DNA from 4 places in the Paenalkalicoccus suaedae genome. Region 4 is predicted to be linked to each of the others. Evidence: riboswitches for the same ligand, from Rfam matches in the RefSeq annotation. Region 4 holds a riboswitch; each other region holds the start of a gene.
What was found. A riboswitch is a leader RNA that binds a small molecule or an ion and turns the genes downstream of it on or off. The one in region 4 is predicted to bind thiamine pyrophosphate.

Region 1: it holds a riboswitch for thiamine pyrophosphate, as region 4 does, so the genes downstream of both, tenA (thiaminase II) here and FLK61_RS05280 (YkoF family thiamine/hydroxymethylpyrimidine-binding protein) in region 4, are expected to answer to the same signal.
Region 2: it holds a riboswitch for thiamine pyrophosphate, as region 4 does, so the genes downstream of both, FLK61_RS01790 (thiamine phosphate synthase) here and FLK61_RS05280 (YkoF family thiamine/hydroxymethylpyrimidine-binding protein) in region 4, are expected to answer to the same signal.
Region 3: it holds a riboswitch for thiamine pyrophosphate, as region 4 does, so the genes downstream of both, thiM (hydroxyethylthiazole kinase) here and FLK61_RS05280 (YkoF family thiamine/hydroxymethylpyrimidine-binding protein) in region 4, are expected to answer to the same signal.

The regions. Positions count from the first base shown of each region.
Region 1 is NZ_CP041372.2:3,136,535-3,140,718, forward strand. Features, by position in the region: gene FLK61_RS16430 (metal-binding protein ZinT) at 1-236, opposite strand, end outside; gene FLK61_RS16435 (DMT family transporter) at 647-1,585, shown strand; gene tenA (thiaminase II) at 1,607-2,293, opposite strand; TPP riboswitch at 2,519-2,624, opposite strand; gene egtD (L-histidine N(alpha)-methyltransferase) at 3,453-4,184, opposite strand, start outside.
Region 2 is NZ_CP041372.2:277,394-281,577, forward strand. Features, by position in the region: gene FLK61_RS01785 (UvrD-helicase domain-containing protein) at 1-1,721, opposite strand, end outside; TPP riboswitch at 1,863-1,968, shown strand; gene FLK61_RS01790 (thiamine phosphate synthase) at 2,077-2,676, shown strand; gene FLK61_RS01795 (FAD-dependent oxidoreductase) at 2,663-3,721, shown strand; gene thiS (sulfur carrier protein ThiS) at 3,705-3,908, shown strand; gene FLK61_RS01805 (thiazole synthase) at 3,912-4,184, shown strand, end outside.
Region 3 is NZ_CP041372.2:1,063,856-1,068,039, forward strand. Features, by position in the region: gene thiD (bifunctional hydroxymethylpyrimidine kinase/phosphomethylpyrimidine kinase) at 1-660, opposite strand, end outside; gene thiM (hydroxyethylthiazole kinase) at 657-1,466, opposite strand; TPP riboswitch at 1,533-1,630, opposite strand; gene FLK61_RS05860 (nitric oxide synthase oxygenase) at 1,709-2,809, shown strand; gene FLK61_RS05865 (hypothetical protein) at 2,910-3,086, opposite strand; gene recQ (DNA helicase RecQ) at 3,162-4,184, opposite strand, start outside.
Region 4 is NZ_CP041372.2:944,679-948,862, forward strand. Features, by position in the region: gene FLK61_RS05270 (M20/M25/M40 family metallo-hydrolase) at 1-992, shown strand, start outside; gene FLK61_RS05275 (N-formylglutamate amidohydrolase) at 998-1,813, shown strand; TPP riboswitch at 1,874-1,980, shown strand; gene FLK61_RS05280 (YkoF family thiamine/hydroxymethylpyrimidine-binding protein) at 2,132-2,740, shown strand; gene FLK61_RS05285 (ECF transporter S component) at 2,737-3,342, shown strand; gene FLK61_RS05290 (ABC transporter ATP-binding protein) at 3,323-4,184, shown strand, end outside.

The DNA.
Region 1 (4,184 bases), 1.8 Mb from region 4:
TCATCGTTATGGTCGTGATTATGATCATTGTTATGATCGTGATTGTGCTCTTCTTCCTCTACATTCGTATCGTTCTCTGCAACAGGCTCATTCTCAGTATTCATGTTGTTAGCCTCTTCTGTTGCAACGTTCGTTGTGTTTGCTTCGTTTCCTGACGTTTCGTCATTAGAATTACAAGCCGCTAAAAGCAAAGCAGCAGTCATCGCAGAACCGATAAGCATTGTCTGTTTTTTCATGTGTATAAGCTCCTTTTGTAAATAGTAATCGTTACGATTTATGACTATACGCCTTATTCACAGAAACGTCAAGCAAGTCTATGAATAAAAGTAATATGCCTATTTTCTTGTAAACTCTCTATCTAAAGTCGCGTTAGGTGCTAGTTGCTTAGAGAGTAATGCATGAAGACGATTAATATGAAAGGGCACCTTCTTTAAGGATTTGATAGCATGGCAGTTAGCAACCAGGATCTTCGTATTTTTCTAGAAAAGAATGTACCGTACTCATGTTTTATGTACTGCACTCAAAAGTTAGTGAACCCTCACCTTCTATTCTGTCTTTAACTTTTCACCCTGCAACAAACTCTTCCATTTTCCAACAACTAGGCGTATAGTAAAAACCAACAACTTCATTAAAGGTGGCATACACAATGAAAGAAATCGCAATCGGCATACTGGCCTCCATGTTTTTTGCTGTCACATTCATTTTGAACCGCTCGATGGAACTAAGTGGCGGCAGCTTTCTGTGGAGCTCGTCCCTACGCTTTTTATTTATGATCCCTTTCTTACTTTTACTTGTCCTATTCAGACGTAACCTCAGCCAAATCTTCACTGAAATAAAAAAAGCACCGTTATCATGGCTCGGCTGGAGCTTCGTTGGCTTTGTGCTCTTTTATGTACCTCTTACATATGCAGCAGCTTATGGACCTGGCTGGCTCATAGCCGGAACGTGGCAGCTGACGATCGTTGCCGGGATTCTGATCGGCCCGATTTTCCTCAAGCAAAAGCTTGCCGTGCAGTCGCTTATGCTCTCGCTCATTATATTTGCCGGCGTTGTGCTGATTCAGTGGCAGCACGCGGATGGTCTGCAACTCTCGATGCTTGCAGGAATTTTGCCAGTTGTTTTGGCTGCATTTGCTTATCCGCTTGGCAACCGCAAAATGATGGAGCTCGTTGACGGGCGCCTTGACACGTTTCAGCGCATACTTGGCATGACGCTTATGACGACACCGTTTTGGCTACTTCTTGCCGGAGCTGGTCTCGTAACCGTTGGCCCACCGCCCGCGAGTCAAGTGCTTCAAGCCTTTATCGTCGGCGTTTCGTCTGGCGTTATCGCAACGACGCTGTTCTTCATCGCAACCGATCGTGTTCGCGGCGATAGCGAACGACTCGGAGCCGTCGAGGCAACGCAGTCGACCCAGGTGATTTTCGTTATGGTCGGCGAAGTCCTTCTCCTCTCTACCCGACTCCCAAGCGGCATCGCGATACTCGGTCTTCTGCTGATTATGATAGGCATGACCTTACACAGCTTTTTGTCGAGAAAATCGGGTCGCACTGCTCCAATTATGGCAACAAAAAAAGCCCGCTAAGGGGCTTTTTTTGTTTATCGATTATTTTAGAACGCCTTCTGGAACGGGCCATTTCTCTTGTTCAAAGGCCATCGTCCAGAACTGATGCTCAAGCTGTGTACTAATGAGGAAGTGCTCCATCATACGAGAACGCTCCGCTGGTCCAGCCGCTTCTGCACAAGCATCTATTTTCTGTTTAAACGTTTCTGTAATCAAACTAACGTCTTTGTCTCCATAAAACGTAATCCAGTCATAAAATGGATGGTCGGTTGTTGGATTGATTTCGTTCATCAGATTGCGCCCGATCTCCCAGTACGTCCACGGACATGGAGCAAGCGCTGCTAATGTTTCGCCCAAAGAGCCTGTAGTGGCTGCTTGAAGCATGTGGCGCGTGTAGTGATGAGCGGTCGGCGCGAGCGCGGCCTTCTGCAGGTCTTCATAGCTTACGCCGGCGACCTCGCAAAAATTGTTGTGCGGATGAATCTCGTCGTTAAGCACAAACGAGATTTGATCGCGGAAGAAAATCATGTCCTCGCGGTTCTCACACTTCGAAATAGCGAGTCCATAAATGCGGCAAAATGTCGTGAGGTACTCAAAATCCTGCTTCACGTAGTGAATTAGTGCTTCTTTCGGCACGTCGCCATTCGCAATGCCTCGCACGAACGGATGCTCCATAATTGCATCAAAAATTGGCGCTGCTTCCTGTCGTAACTGATCCGAAAAATTCATCTTCGTATTCCTCCTTTTTAATTGGAGAATACCACTAGTAGTCCTTTCGGTTGGATAGAACGCTAAAGATAAGGAAAGGCGAGGCGAGGTGTATCAAGTGCCGAGCTGTTTGACAAGCACGTTTTGTTAACGCGTCCATTTTAATCAACAACAGGCTCCTACGTCACCACGAAAAAGAAGCGCAGCCTCTCTTCTCGCGATCACGGGAAAGAGAGGCTGCGCCATAGCACGACCTAACCACTTTCCTCCGCTGGTACCAACCAGATCAGGTTCAAAGGGTCCAACGCAAACGCGTCGTCTCAGCCGGCTTTCGGCTCCCCTAGTGGATATTCTATGTCCATCATACATAATAAGTGGAAATGTTGCAACTATTTACCTTGGATGGTGAGGGGGGATTTGGTTTAAGCTAGCGTCGCGTTAACTTGCGCAGTTCACCCTCCAACTTGCGCGGTTCTTTCCGCGTTACGCAGTTCACCTGCTTTTTCGCGCGGTTGACCCTTACTTTCACGCGATCGGCGCCTTAACTTACGCAATTCTCCCTTCAACTTGCGCGGTTTTTTCCGCGTTACGCAGTTCGACTGCTTTTTCGCGCGATTGACCCCTACTTTCACGCGATCGACGCTTCAACTTACGCAGTTCGCCCTTTAACTTGCGCGGTTTTTTCCACGTTACGCAGTTCGACTGGTTTTTCGCGCGGTTGACCTCTACTTTCACGCGATTGACGCTTTAACTTACGCAGTTCGCCCTTCAACTTGCGCGGTTTTTTCCACGTTACGCAGTTCCATTGGTTTTTCACGCGGTTGACCCTTACTTTCACGCGATCGGCGCTTCAACTTACGCAGTTCGCCCTTCAACTTGCGCGGTTTTTTTCGCGTTACGCAGTTCACCTGCTTTTTCGCGCGGTTGACCCTTACTTTCGCGCGATCGGCGCTTCAACTTACGCAATTCTCCCTCCAACTTGCGCGGTTTTTTCCGCGTTACGCAGTTCGACTGCTTTTTCGCGCGGTTGACCCTTACTTTCACGCGATCGGCGCTTCAACTTACGCAATTCTCCCTCCAACTTGCGCAATCCTTTCGCCGTCGTGCCTCCTCCCCCTAAACCAGCACAAATAAGAGCCCGTGAACACTCTCGTTCACGGGCTCCATCTACCTATACCCTCTACTCCGCTCCTGGCACTTCTAGCACACAGACGCTAAAGTATTCCTTTTCGTCAGAGAGAATTTCCCTCACTGTAAATCCTGCTGCGACAGCGAGTTCGTGGATGTCGGACTCGTCAAACTTGTACGAGTTTTCCGTATGAATGAGCTCGCCCTCACTAAACTGAATGCCAGCGCCTAAGCCCTGCATGTCTTGATCCGACCTGACCTTCAAATGCATCTCGATTCTGCCTTTGCGCTTGTTATAGAAAGCTACATGTGAAAAAGCTGATTCATCTAGCTTCGCACCTGTTTCTCTATTTAAACGGGCAATGACATTTTTATTGAATGCAGCTGTTACTCCGGCGGAGTCGTCGTAGGCTGCTTCGACGACGGACACATCTTTTTTACGGTCGACACCGAGTAAAAATAAGTCGCCTGCATGTAGCATGTGACGGCTGTTTGCTAAAAATGCTTTTGCCTCATCTGGTTCAAAGTTACCAATCGTAGAGCCTGGGAAGAACACGACCCGCTTTTCTGACTGAGAAGGTGGTAGGGTGATTGGTAGCGTGTAGTCTGCCGAGACGCCGGTTACGCGAATTGCTGGGAAGTCTAGGCTTAGCTGTTGCACGGTTTGGGCCAGGAATTCCTCTGAGATGTCGATTGGAATGTACGTGTTGACGTTCGATAGGTGCTCGAGTAAAATTCGCGTTTTTGCGCTACTGCCACTTCCGTACTCGATCAGTGTCACCGG
Region 2 (4,184 bases), 670 kb from region 4:
ATAATATCCTCAATGAAGGATAGATACTCCTTAATTGACCCAAACTTATCCGCCGAAGCCTCAAGCTCCGTAAGCATCTCCTTGACCATGTCTTTGTCTAACGTTGCAACGCGGCGCTCGTCTGCGTCGAGATACGCATCGTAGACAGCGCGTACCTGTCTAATCGCGTCTCGAGGCTTTTTACCTGCTAACGACTCAATTAATTTCATCCGGCGAGAAATTGCGGTGCGTTGAAACTCCTTTAAATGTGGTAGTGTCATCGCATGCAGTAATAGCTTTGGCTCTGGACTAACAATATCCTGACGGTGAATGTGTGCCATCGTTGTCTCACGCGCCAGGTAAAGCGTCGACACCATGCCACTGACGGCGTCGATATTGTTAGGATCCACGGCAAGTCGGAGGTGGTCTAACACTGGCTTTACGAGTCCCGATTCATAAAAGGTTTCCTGCTTTCCGAATGTCACAAACGGAATGCCGCGAAGCACCAGTTGGTCGACCATCGCTCGGCTACAGGAAAAGGTCCTGTGCAGGATCGCGATCTCTCTTAAACGGCGTTTACCGGATGCGATGTCCGCCGACACATTCGCGACGATCTGCTCAGCTTCGTCGTCTGTTGTTGCTGGTCGGAGATACAACGTGGTTTGTCCAGGAGAATTGGCGGTCTGGAGCGTTTTGGGATGGCGCATCGTATTATGCTCGATGATTGCATTGCCTAGCCCGAGAATCCCTGGTGTGGAGCGGTAGTTGACGGGCAGGGTGATGGTTGTGGCGCGCGGATAGTGCTTGTCGAAGTCGAGTATGATGGTGCTGTCTGCGCCGTTAAAGCTGTAAATCGTCTGGTCGTCATCGCCAACGACGAAAAGGTTTTGGTGCGTGCCTGTGAGCATGCGAATGAGCTCGAATTGGATCGGATTTGTGTCCTGCCACTCGTCACAGAGGATGTAGCGAAAGCGTGTCTGAAGCTTACCGAGTAGCTCGTTGTCCTCATTGAGCAATTTCCAAGCGAGGAGGAGCATGTCGTCAAAATCTATATAGTGGTGCTCGTCCTTCCAGTCCTCATAGGCGATCAGGATGGCTTTGGTCTCGTGCTCAATGTGCGTTTTAGCGTCAATATCGTGCGCGGTTTTCATGCGGCTTTTTAGCTCTGACAAGGTGGCAAGCAGAGTCTCTGGCTCATACGAATCGTGCAAGCCACGCGTTTTTAAGATGCGCTTGATGGCGATTTGCTTGTGCCGATCGTTTTGCAAAATCCGATGATCATAGCCTCGACTAACTAATAGCCGGTAAAAAATCGAGTGGAACGTCCCAGCAGTCAGTTGCTTTGCTAAGGATGGCGTGTAGCCTGGGAGCTTCGCAATTCGGCTTCGCATCTCATCCGCTGCTTTTCTCGTAAAGGTAAGCAGGAGAATGTTTTTGGGAGAAACACCATTGACGGAAGTTAAGTAGCCGGTCCGAGAGACGAGGACGCGTGTCTTTCCACTGCCAGCACCTGCGATAATTCGCGCAGGTCCATCACCGTGGCGAACGGCTTCTAGCTGTTGCTCATTTAGTGTGATGCCAGATTCCTCTAATCTATGTAAATACGAATAGTCGCTGTCGGACTCGCGAATCACCGAAGTGAGCAGCGGCGCTTTTGGTGCAGGGGGTATTTTATCTAAAAACGACCCAGCAGGATGCAACGCCTGAGGTCTTTTTTTAGGCTGTGCATAGTTGTGTTGCATAAAGGGGTGAGCCTCCTTTTAAGTCTAAACAATACCCCTATTAAAGCATATTTCATTGCCGAATCATAGACGACATTAGAGGGAGGTACAACAGTTGCATGTAAACCGCCTTCCATGGTAAAGTTTAACTAAATTCATATAGCAATCCACTAGGGGAGCCTGAACGTGCGGGCTGAGACGGAGATAATCCGGACCCTCAGAACCTGATCTAGTTCATACTAGCGTAGGGAAGTGCCTCGACTGTTAGCATCGGTACATCAACGTATCGATCCCAAATCACCCTTAACAGCCACTTCCTATCTACATCAGGAGGTGGCTTTTTGTATGCCTTTTTTAGAGGAAGGAGGAAGGAACCGTGCGATTACAGGTACACGTTCTTTCTAGTGGCAATGGAGAGATCGATGCGCAAACTGCCACAAAGCTTGCGCCACGTATTGATGCCTTACACATACGAGAAAAGCGTTCGTCAGCAAGGGACGTCTATGAACTTGGACAGCAGTTAGTGAAAGCTGGCTTTCCAAAAGAGAAGCTCGTGATAAACGATCGTGTTGACGTTGCGCTTGCGTTAGGGGCAGGAGGAGTTCACTTAGGAGGCTTAAGCTTATCTCCAAAGATAGTGAAACAGCTTGCGCCTACGCTGCGCGTCGGGAGATCCATCCACGACGTGTCGGAGCTTACAGAGGTGGAGGATGCCGACTATGTATTTTACGGTCACATTTATGCAACTGCCTCGAAGCCAGGGCTGTTACCACGCGGTATAGCCGCTTTAGAGGAAGTCGTTCGGGCATCACACCTACCAGTTTATGCAATCGGAGGCGTGAAGCCGTTTCATATAGAAGAGATTGAAGCAACAGGGGCGGCAGGTATTGCCGTCCTATCAGGAATTTTAGGTGCGAGAGACCCTATTCAGGCAACGGATGAGTTTACAGGGAGGCGATTAGATGCACAGCTATGATGTCATTGTTGTTGGCGGAGGCGTAATTGGTGGAGCCATCTCGTATTATTTGTCGAAGCAGGGCGTACGTGTGTTAGCAGTAGAACAACGCACCCTTGGCTACGGAGCTTCGTCAAAGGCGGCTGGGATGCTTGCTGTTGAGGCGGAGTACCAGCCGGATCATCCACTTTATGACCTGGCGATGGAGAGTCGTAGGCAATTGAAGGAGCTTGCGCAACTTTTTCTCGATGAATTGGGGATAGATATAGGCTTTGAGCAAAATGGCATGCTCCTATTAGGGAGTAAGGGATCGCTTACCTTAGAGGACATGCGAGAGCTTGAGCCGAAGCTACGGACGAAAGAAGCGGGCGTCCATTACGAAGAAGGCGCACAAATCAGATCCAAGCAACTGACGCTCGCGTATTGGCGAGCGGCGATTGCAAATGGCGTCGAGGTACTAGAGCAAACGGATGTGAAGCGGCTATTAATGAAAGAGGGTCGCGTCTGTGGCATAGAGACGTCGAGTCAAAAATTTTATGCGGACACCGTAATTGTGGCGAGCGGCGTAGCAAGTAGTGAGCTGTTACCAGGGCTTTGTCCACTCCTTCCAGTGAAGGGGGAAATTATCTCTGTCACGACGGAGAAGCGACTGTTACAACGGACGATTTATGCGCGCGACTGTTACTTAGTGCCGAAGGGGGAAAACGAGCTGTTAATCGGAGCGACTAGCTACCCAGGAGATGGTACAGAAGGCGTTTCGCTAGAGGGTGTAATGGGATTACTTGCGCGCGCAACTGCGCTTGTACCAGAGCTTGCTAAAGCGAAGTGGAACGAGACGTGGAGCGGCGTTCGTCCGCGTACGTTTGATGATTTACCGTATATCGGACGTCATCCAGAGATCCAAGGTTTAGTGATGGCAACAGGTCATTATCGAAATGGGATGCTCCTGTCTGCGATAACTGGTCAGCTTGTGTCTGACCTCGTTTGGAACAATAGGGTGCCAGAGGCGTTAGCGCCTGTTTCGCCAGAGAGAAGGGGGGTAGTGGAGCATGGTCTTGCATATTAACGGTGAGGCGCGCGAGTTGCCTTTGGAGGCGGCGTCTGTGCGTGAGTTGTTGGAGCATTTGGATTTGGGGTCCAAGCTGATTCTCGTGGAATTGAACCGAGAAGCGGTGGATCGGTCGTCGTTTGATGAGGTGGTTGTTCGTGATGGGGACGCTATTGAGCTTGTTCAATTTGTTGGAGGGGGTTAATTCATGCTTGTCATTAATGGGAAGTCGTTTGGATCGCGTTTGATGGTTGGTACGGGGAAGTATGCGGATTTTAAGGTGCAAAAAGAGGCTGTTGCAGCGTCGGGCTCGGAGATTTTGACGTTTTCGGTCGCGAGGATGCACGTTGCGGATGCGAGTCAGCCAAACTTTTTGGAGGAAATTGATGTGGGTCGCTATTCGCTATTGCCAAATACGGCTGGAGCGAAGACGGCAGAGGAGGCGGTGCGTATTGCGAAGCTTGCTCGTTCATCTGGTTTA
Region 3 (4,184 bases), 120 kb from region 4:
TGTAATCGCGGCAGCATACGTACAGCCTGTGCCGTGAGTGTGCGTCGTGTCAATGCGCGGAGAGGTATACAAGACACTTGTTTGACCGGTGAAAAGCACGTCAGTCATAAACTCTGCACGTGCCTCATGACCGCCTTTAAGTAAAACTGGAACACCACCACAAGCGTGATAAAGTGCCTTCGCCATATCTTCAAGCTTATCAAAATCCTCGCGCTTTTTACTCAAGATGGCTTCTGCCTCAGGAATATTGGGCGTCACGAGAATTGCTAATGGGAAGAGCTTTTTAATTAACGTATCCTGCGCGTCCTCTTTTAAGAGCGGAGACCCTGTTGTAGTCACCATCACGGGATCGACGATCAGATTCGTTACTTGATGCCTACTCACCAAATCTGCAATAGCCTCAATTCGCTCTTTGTCATACAGCATACCAGTCTTCACAGCGTCTGCACCGATATCAGTAATCACTGCTTTAAACTGCTCCTCAATCGTAAGCACGGGGATGGGATGGACATCGGTTACCCCTAACGTGTTTTGCGCTGTGATAGCTGTAATTACGGATGTACCAAAAACGCCAAGCTCCTGGAATGTTTTGAGGTCTGCCTGAATTCCTGCGCCGCCGCCACTATCAGAGCCTGCAATCGTCATCGCTTTTATCGTCATGACGTCACCTCTTCGACTTTACTTCGATCATTCACATCTTCTTCCGTTATTTCGTACAACGCGTTCAGAAAATACTGCTGAAAGCTTCCAGGAGCTTTAACGGGAGTTTCTTTATAAGCAATTTCTGCCGCAACCCCATAAGTGGCTAGCGCAGCGACTATCGAGTCGAGAGAGACATCGTTACTAGCAATAAAAGCAGCGACTAAGGAGGACAGTAGACAGCCTGCACCTGTTATCGTTGTTTGCAAAGGGTGACCGTTAGAGACTGTTAAGACTCGGCTTCCATCTGTGACGATATCAACCTCGCCAGTCATAGCCACAATCGTGTTGTATTCCTTTGCTACTTTGATAGCTACCTCTTGTGCATTTTCAAGCGCTGTATCAGAATCGACTCCCTTTGTCGTAACGGAATCGTCTATTAAACTCGCAATTTCTGAGGCATTACCACGAACAACCTGGATAGACAGCTCTGTAAGTAGTTTTTTAGCCGTGTTTGTTCGATATGGGGTCGCGCCGGATCCAACTGGATCAAATACGATTGGCGTTTTTCCTTGGTTTGCAGCCTCTCCTGCGATAAACATTGCTTCTACAGTTGGCGCAGTTAGTGTTCCGATATTAATCATTAGACCTTGTGCGATGCTTGCCATATCCGCTACTTCTTCTTTGGCATAAGCCATAACAGGACTAGCTCCAATAGCATACATGCCATTAGCTGTGAAATTAGTTACCACCACATTCGTGATATTGTGGATCAAGGGTTTTGTTGCGCGAAGCGAAGTAAGTGCTGTGCCTAGTGTTGATTGCATGAAACAGTCCTCCTTTTTTTCGCACAAAAAAAGCTATTCCACGAAGGAAATAGCTCACTGTGTATACAAAAACAGTAGCCACTTTCCTACGCTGGTGTTAACCAGATCAGGTTCAAAGGGATTAGGAAACCTATCTCAGCCCGAGGGCACCCCTAGTGGATTACTTACTTTTTTTATGCGTTTAATTTATACTAACATAAGTGAAACTAGCTGACAAAAGATTCAAAAAGGAGCAACAGGAGATGAGCTTACAGGAGCAAGCAGCATCATTTATTTCGACCTGCTATCAGGAATTAGGAATAGATGCGACGACACTGGGTGACCGTTTACAGCAAGTGAAAGTAGAGATAGAAGAGACCGGAACGTATACACATACGTATGAAGAGCTCGTTCATGGTGCCAAAATGGCATGGCGTAACTCCAATAAATGTATTGGCAGACTTTTTTGGGAGACGATGAACGTATTTGATGCTCGCGAAGTTAAAGAGGAATCAGAGGTTTTTAATACCTTGAAGAATCATATGACCTTTGCAACAAATGAGGGGCGAATCCGTCCGACAATTACGGTGTTTGCTCCAGAAAAGGATGGGAAAGCACCGGTTCGAGTCATAAACCATCAGCTTGCGCGCTATGCAGGATACGAGCATCCTGACGGAACCGTAATCGGAGATCCAGACTCGATTGCGTTTACAAAGCTATGTCAGGACTTAGGTTGGCAGGGAAAAGGATCTGCTTTTGATCTTTTACCAATCGTGATTAAGCTTGATTCTACATTAGTATTGCAAGAGTTTGAGTCTGACATCGTTCTAGAGGTCCCATTTGAGCATCCGGAAGAGCCATCATTTAAAGAGCTTGACTTAAAATGGTACGCTGTTCCTGCAATTTCTGACATGCAACTAGAAATTGGCGGAATCACCTATCCAACCGCGCCATTTAACGGGTGGTACATGGGTACAGAAATTGGGGCACGCAACTTAGCGGACAGCTTCCGCTACGATAAATTGAAAGAAGTTGCTGAGGTATTTCATTTAGACACGAGTAAAACATCCGCTCTCTGGAAAGACCGTGCACTTGTCGAGCTAAACCGAGCAGTCTTACATTCCTTCCAAGAAAATCGGGTGAGTATCGTCGATCATCATACAGCCGCTGAGCAATTCCGTAAGTTCCAGCAACGAGAGGAACGCGCTGAGAGAGAGGTAACAGGGGACTGGACGTGGTTAATTCCACCTGTATCACCTGCGGCAACACACATTTTCCACCAAGGCTTTAAAAACGAGGAGAAGTCGCCGAACTTCTTCTATCAAGACAAGCTATATGATGAGTCAGGGAAGATGAAAGAGTAGGAGATGGCTACCTTGTGCGTCAAAAGGTAATATTTCATCAAACCCCCACCAAAAAAGCAGGTAAACGAGCTACTAGCCTCGTCCACCTGCTTTTTTACATTCATCTCCAGCTAATACGCAAAAGAGAGACTAACATCCCTACTCCAATAACGCTGCATAGTAAGCTCCCAATATAAGCGAGTCCCCACATGAATGGAGAATTACTCCAATTATTCACAATGACCAAAAGTAACACACCAGCAAGTACACATGCTACTCCTGCTTGAAACCTATCCACTCTAACCACCTCATTTAAGGTAATTATACCATATTTACCCTAAGTGAGTGGAGTTACTTCAATATCTCACCAACCTCACACATACCCATTGGCAACGAGTTTAATCGTAAAGTAATCCACCTCTTCAGGGAGAGCCTCCTTTACAGGCTTCATCCCCTCTTCAAGACCTACATCATTAATAGCTCGTTTAATTAAATCTACATGCTTAGCCTCAAATAGAGGAGAGAGCTCAATAGAGACACCATCTTCATATGCCTCTAAAAGATGACTTTTCACAGTTACCTCTTTAATATCCCGAAGCTTCATAATCTCTTCGACTGGTGTGCCATCTACATATAATTCCGCTGTTACCATATAGCTCTTCTGCTTTTTATCATTTGATAAAATTTCTTGTTGAGGCTTTGCCATCTCGTTTTCCTCTACATATACAAGGATCGCATCTAGGAATGGCTGTCCGTAAGTCTCTATCTTCATTTGTCCGACACCCTTGACTTGGAGCATCGCATGTTCATCGGTCGGGAGCTGCCTGCATAGCTCATGAAGCGTCTGATCAGAGAAGACCATGTATGGTGCAACAGCGTGCTCACGCGCGAGTTCGGTTCGCACTCCACGGAGTGTCTCAAATAACGGATGATCCTGGGTGACACGTACCTGATGCTTCTCCTCCTTCTTCGCAACCGACTCCTGTCCCTTTAGCACAGGCACTGCTAAATCAGTCAGTTGCAGCACTGGATAGTTGCCGCCAGTTAAAGCTAAATAGTCAGATGCAGCAAGAAAGTCAATCAACTGAGCAACCTCTTTTTGAGAGCGATTCTTCATCAGTCCGAAGGTTGGAAGTGTATCAAGCTTTAAATCCTTCACCTTCTTATTATTAGATCCAGTCAATACTTGAGCGACCATCGTCTTCCCGAATCGTTCACCCATCCGTCTTACACAAGAGAAAATCATCTGTGCTTCTCGCGTTATATCCACAGAGGTTCGATCATCGACGCATTCCGAGCACCTACCACAAGGTTCTGCCGGCGATTCTCCGAAATATTGAAGAATATAGTTTTGTAGACAATCCTCTGTGTGTGCAAAGCTCGTCATAGCCTGGAG
Region 4 (4,184 bases):
AGGAGCGTTTAGGGAAGCTAAAGCTTGATCAAGTCGATGCGCTGACGAATGGTCGTTCTGCGTGGACGTGGGAGACGAAGGCAGGACTAACGGACGGAACGCTACTTGTCGTTCCTATTGATGTACCGGGCGGACGTAACGGCTTCCCAATTCCATACCGCCGCGAGCAGGAGTGGGTGTTTGGAGAAGGAATTGCTTCAAGTCGCGGTGGTATTGCGACTGTGTTAGCGGCTTTGCAGGCGTTGAAGGAAGAGAAGCTACTTAGTAAAACGAAGGTCGGCGTATTTTTCTATGCAGATGAAGGAAGAGGGATGCGCTACAGTTCGCAAATGCTTGTAAAAGCGGCGAGTCGGGCGAAGCAGGTGCTTGTCATGCAGCCTGGATTTGCGGAGGGGAAGGTTGTCGACCAACGCCGAGGAACAAAGGAATTCCAGCTCATTATTGAGGGAGATCCGTTGCGCATTGGGAAGGAATCAAAGAGTAGTGATGTGCTGAGCTATTTTATTGAGAATGCAGAGAAGCTAAAGAGCTTAAATAGTCGGAAGAAGAAGGTAGCTGTATCGGTTCAGGATATGAAGTCAGAGCGATATAGCGTGCTTATGCCGCACCGAGTGACGGCAACGCTCTCTGTCACATATTTAGATGAGACGACTGCGACGGAGGTCGAGCAGGAGCTTAAAAAGCTCTTCTCGGGGGCGAAATCAGGAATGAAAACATACATGGAACAGGTCGTCGATCGACCACCACTCTTGAGGAAGAAACTAAATCCAATCATTGCAAGGTTAAAGGAGTGGACAGAGGCAAAGCAACTTCCATTCGGCATTGAGTCTAGTCTACTTTCGACTGCGGCGGGAGTCATTCCAAGTGAAACACCAGTAGTATGTGGATTTTCGCCGGCAAGTAGAGATTTATATACGCCGAACGAGGCGCTACACCGTATTGAGCTCGTGCAACGATCATTGCTATTAGCGCTTTATTTGCAGGGAGAATAACGCTTATGGACAAGCTACCTATTTTTGTGTCGGTGCCACATGGTGGAACGAAGGTGCCTGAGGGTTTACGCAACAAACTACTGCTTTCCGAGCTTGAGATTGTGCACGACGGTGACACATGGACAGGGGAGCTATTTGACTTTAAGGAGCTTGCCCACGTGTTTGTTAGTCAGTCTGTGGCGAGGATTGTCGTTGATATGAACCGGGCGCCGGGTGATCTGCCGCCGCATAACGTGGACGGTGTCGTAAAGACGGTTGCGGTAACAGGTGAGAACGTATGGAAGCCATCGCTTTCAGAGGAAGAGATTAGGGATTTAGTGGAGACCATTCACGCACCTTATCATGAAGCTATGCGTGAGGGTCTTCTACAACCAATTTCATTTGGTGTAGACTGTCACACGATGCTTGCAGAAAGTCCTGTAATAGGTGGTGGAGAGGCGATAACGCGTCCGCTGTTTTGTATTAGTAACCGTGGAGGAGAAGATGGCATAGAGGAGGACGAGCCTGTCACGGCAAGTCCTGCGTTTATGCACAGAATGCGAGAGCTAATAGAAGAAGCATTTGCTGACTACGGGATTGACGGGGTAGAGCTGTGTGTGATCAATGCTCCGTTTAAAGGTGGCTATGTGACGCAATTACACGGTGCACAAACAGATAAGCCGTTCGTTCAGCTGGAGATAAATCGAAGGCTATATATGAGCGAGGAAAGTGGCGTTGCGCCGACCAAGGAGGAACGCGCGCAGATGTCAGAGCTGCGGGAGAAGCTTGGTCGCGTGTTTGCGCAGTTAGCGTTCGAGTTATCGGATTCAACGCTTCGATAACCGCCGGCTGTTTACAAATCTTCAGACAATAGGTACAATGAACGTAACAATACAATGACACGAACGCACTAGGGGTGCATCTATCTTGCTGAGAGACAGGCTTGTCCTGTTAACCCTTTGAACCCGAACTAGATAATACTAGCGTGGGGAAGTGCAGTTAATCATACGATTCACGCACTTATTCGTAAACGATTGCCTGCACCTTCCTATTAGTTTAGGAGCGTGCAGGCTTTTTTGCGTTTCGTCTTGTGTTGAAATAGAAAAGGGATGCTTACGGCAAATTAGTTTGTAAGTAATCACGATGGAGGAGAGTTTAGCATGCAAGGACTATCATGTGGAACAAGTAATATCGTAGGAGTAAGGTTTGCTATTTACCCAATGGCAGATAATTTTGTCGAAATCATTAAAGGGGCTTTAGAAGAAGTTGATACATCTAAAGTGTGGATGCAAACAGATGACGTGACAACATGTGTGCGAGGTCGAAGTGAACACGTATTTGACGTGGCGAAAGCGATCTTTATCCACGCAGCAAAAACTGGAACGCACGTTGTCTTTAGCGGAACATTTTCAATCGGATGTCCTGGTGACAGCGAGGGAGACACGTATATGTCGGAGAACGATGAGCGTCTAAACGAAGAAAAGTCTCAACAGGAATCTGTCGAAGCGGCATCTCACTTTGCACTTTACCCAATGGATAACCCGAACTACATGCAGGTTATTGCCGATCAGTGTGCAGTTGCACAAGAGCACGGTACGTTTACGAAGGGTGTTCACTACGCGTCTCGTTTAGATGGTGATGCAAATAAAGTCTTCCATACGCTTGAGACAGCATTTGTTAATGCCTCTAAAACAAAAGAACGCGCACATGTGACAATGACTGCTCACATTTCAGCAAATAGTCCATCAAAGAAGGACAACGCGTCATGATGAAATCCTGGAAGCTTAAAGAGATTGTCTTAATGTCCATCTTAGGAGTTGTGTTTGCTGTTGTTTACCTGCTCTTTTTCTTTGCAGGACAAGGCTTAACAAGCTTCTTAATTCCGTTTGGTTTAGGCCCGTTCGGCTATGAAGTCATCTTTGGAATATGGTTTATTGTCTCTATCATCGCCGCCTATATTATTCGAAAGCCAGGGGCTGCCTTCTGGTCGGAGCTTATTGCAGGAACCGTACAAGTACTTCTTGGAACGCCAGCAGGTCCAATGCTAATCATATCTGCTGCTATTCAAGGTATTGGCGCTGAGCTTGTCTTTGCAGCGACTCGCTATCGTGTTTATAACCTGTACGTGTTAATGATGGCGGGTATGTCGGCAGCGCTTTTCAGCTACGTATGGGGAATCTTCCAGTCCGGTCTTCTGGCAATGGAGCCATGGCTCATTATTACAACCTTTATCGTGCGAATGATCAGTGGTGCTCTACTTGCTGGATTACTCGGTAAATTCCTAAGTGATCAGCTCGCAAACACAGGCGTTCTGCGCGGCTATGCGTTAGGAAAGGAGCGCGAGGGACGCTATGAGCGTAAAGTCTCCTAATACACTCGTTCAGGCAGTTAACTACTCGTTTTCGTATGAGCAAGACCACCCTCTTTTAAACAACCTCTCTCTGACTATTTCAGAGGGAGAAACCACGATATTGGCAGGTGCAAGCGGCTCTGGGAAGAGCACGCTTGCACTTTGTTTAAATGGTTTATATCCAGAGGCTGTTGAAGGCTACAGTACTGGAGAGCTTTTCTTCCGCGATAAGAGCGTTACGTCCTTTGAGAAGGGAGAGCTCAATCAACAAATCGGTATTGTGTTTCAGGATCCTGAGAGCCAGTTTTGTATGCTTAAGGTAGAGGATGAGCTAGCCTTTACGCTCGAAAATATCGAAACACCGCGAGAGGAAATGGCCGACCTCATTTCTGATGTGTTAGAAAAAATCGGAATAACAAAGCTACGTCATCGTGATATTCACTCTCTTTCAGGTGGGCAAAAGCAAAAAGTCGCGCTCGCAGCCGTGCTACTACTAAAGCCAACGATGCTTATTTTAGATGAGCCAACTGCGAATCTGGATCCTCAGTCACGACTAGAGTTTGTTGAATTGATCGAACGTTTATCGATGACAACGCTTATTATTGACCATCAGCTAGAGGATTGGCTTCGATTCACAGATCGCATGCTTGTCTTATCTCGAAGTGGAGAGCTCGTACTTGAAGGAAAACCGATGGAGCTATTACGTAAACACAAGAACGAACTCGAAGCGGAGGGCATCACGTTCTCTCCCGTATATGAAGAACTCCCTCACGTCGATCATGGTTCCGAGATTTTACGCGTGCAAAATCTACAGTTTAAACGAAAGAAGAACGTCATTTTAACTAATATTGACTTTTCGATTC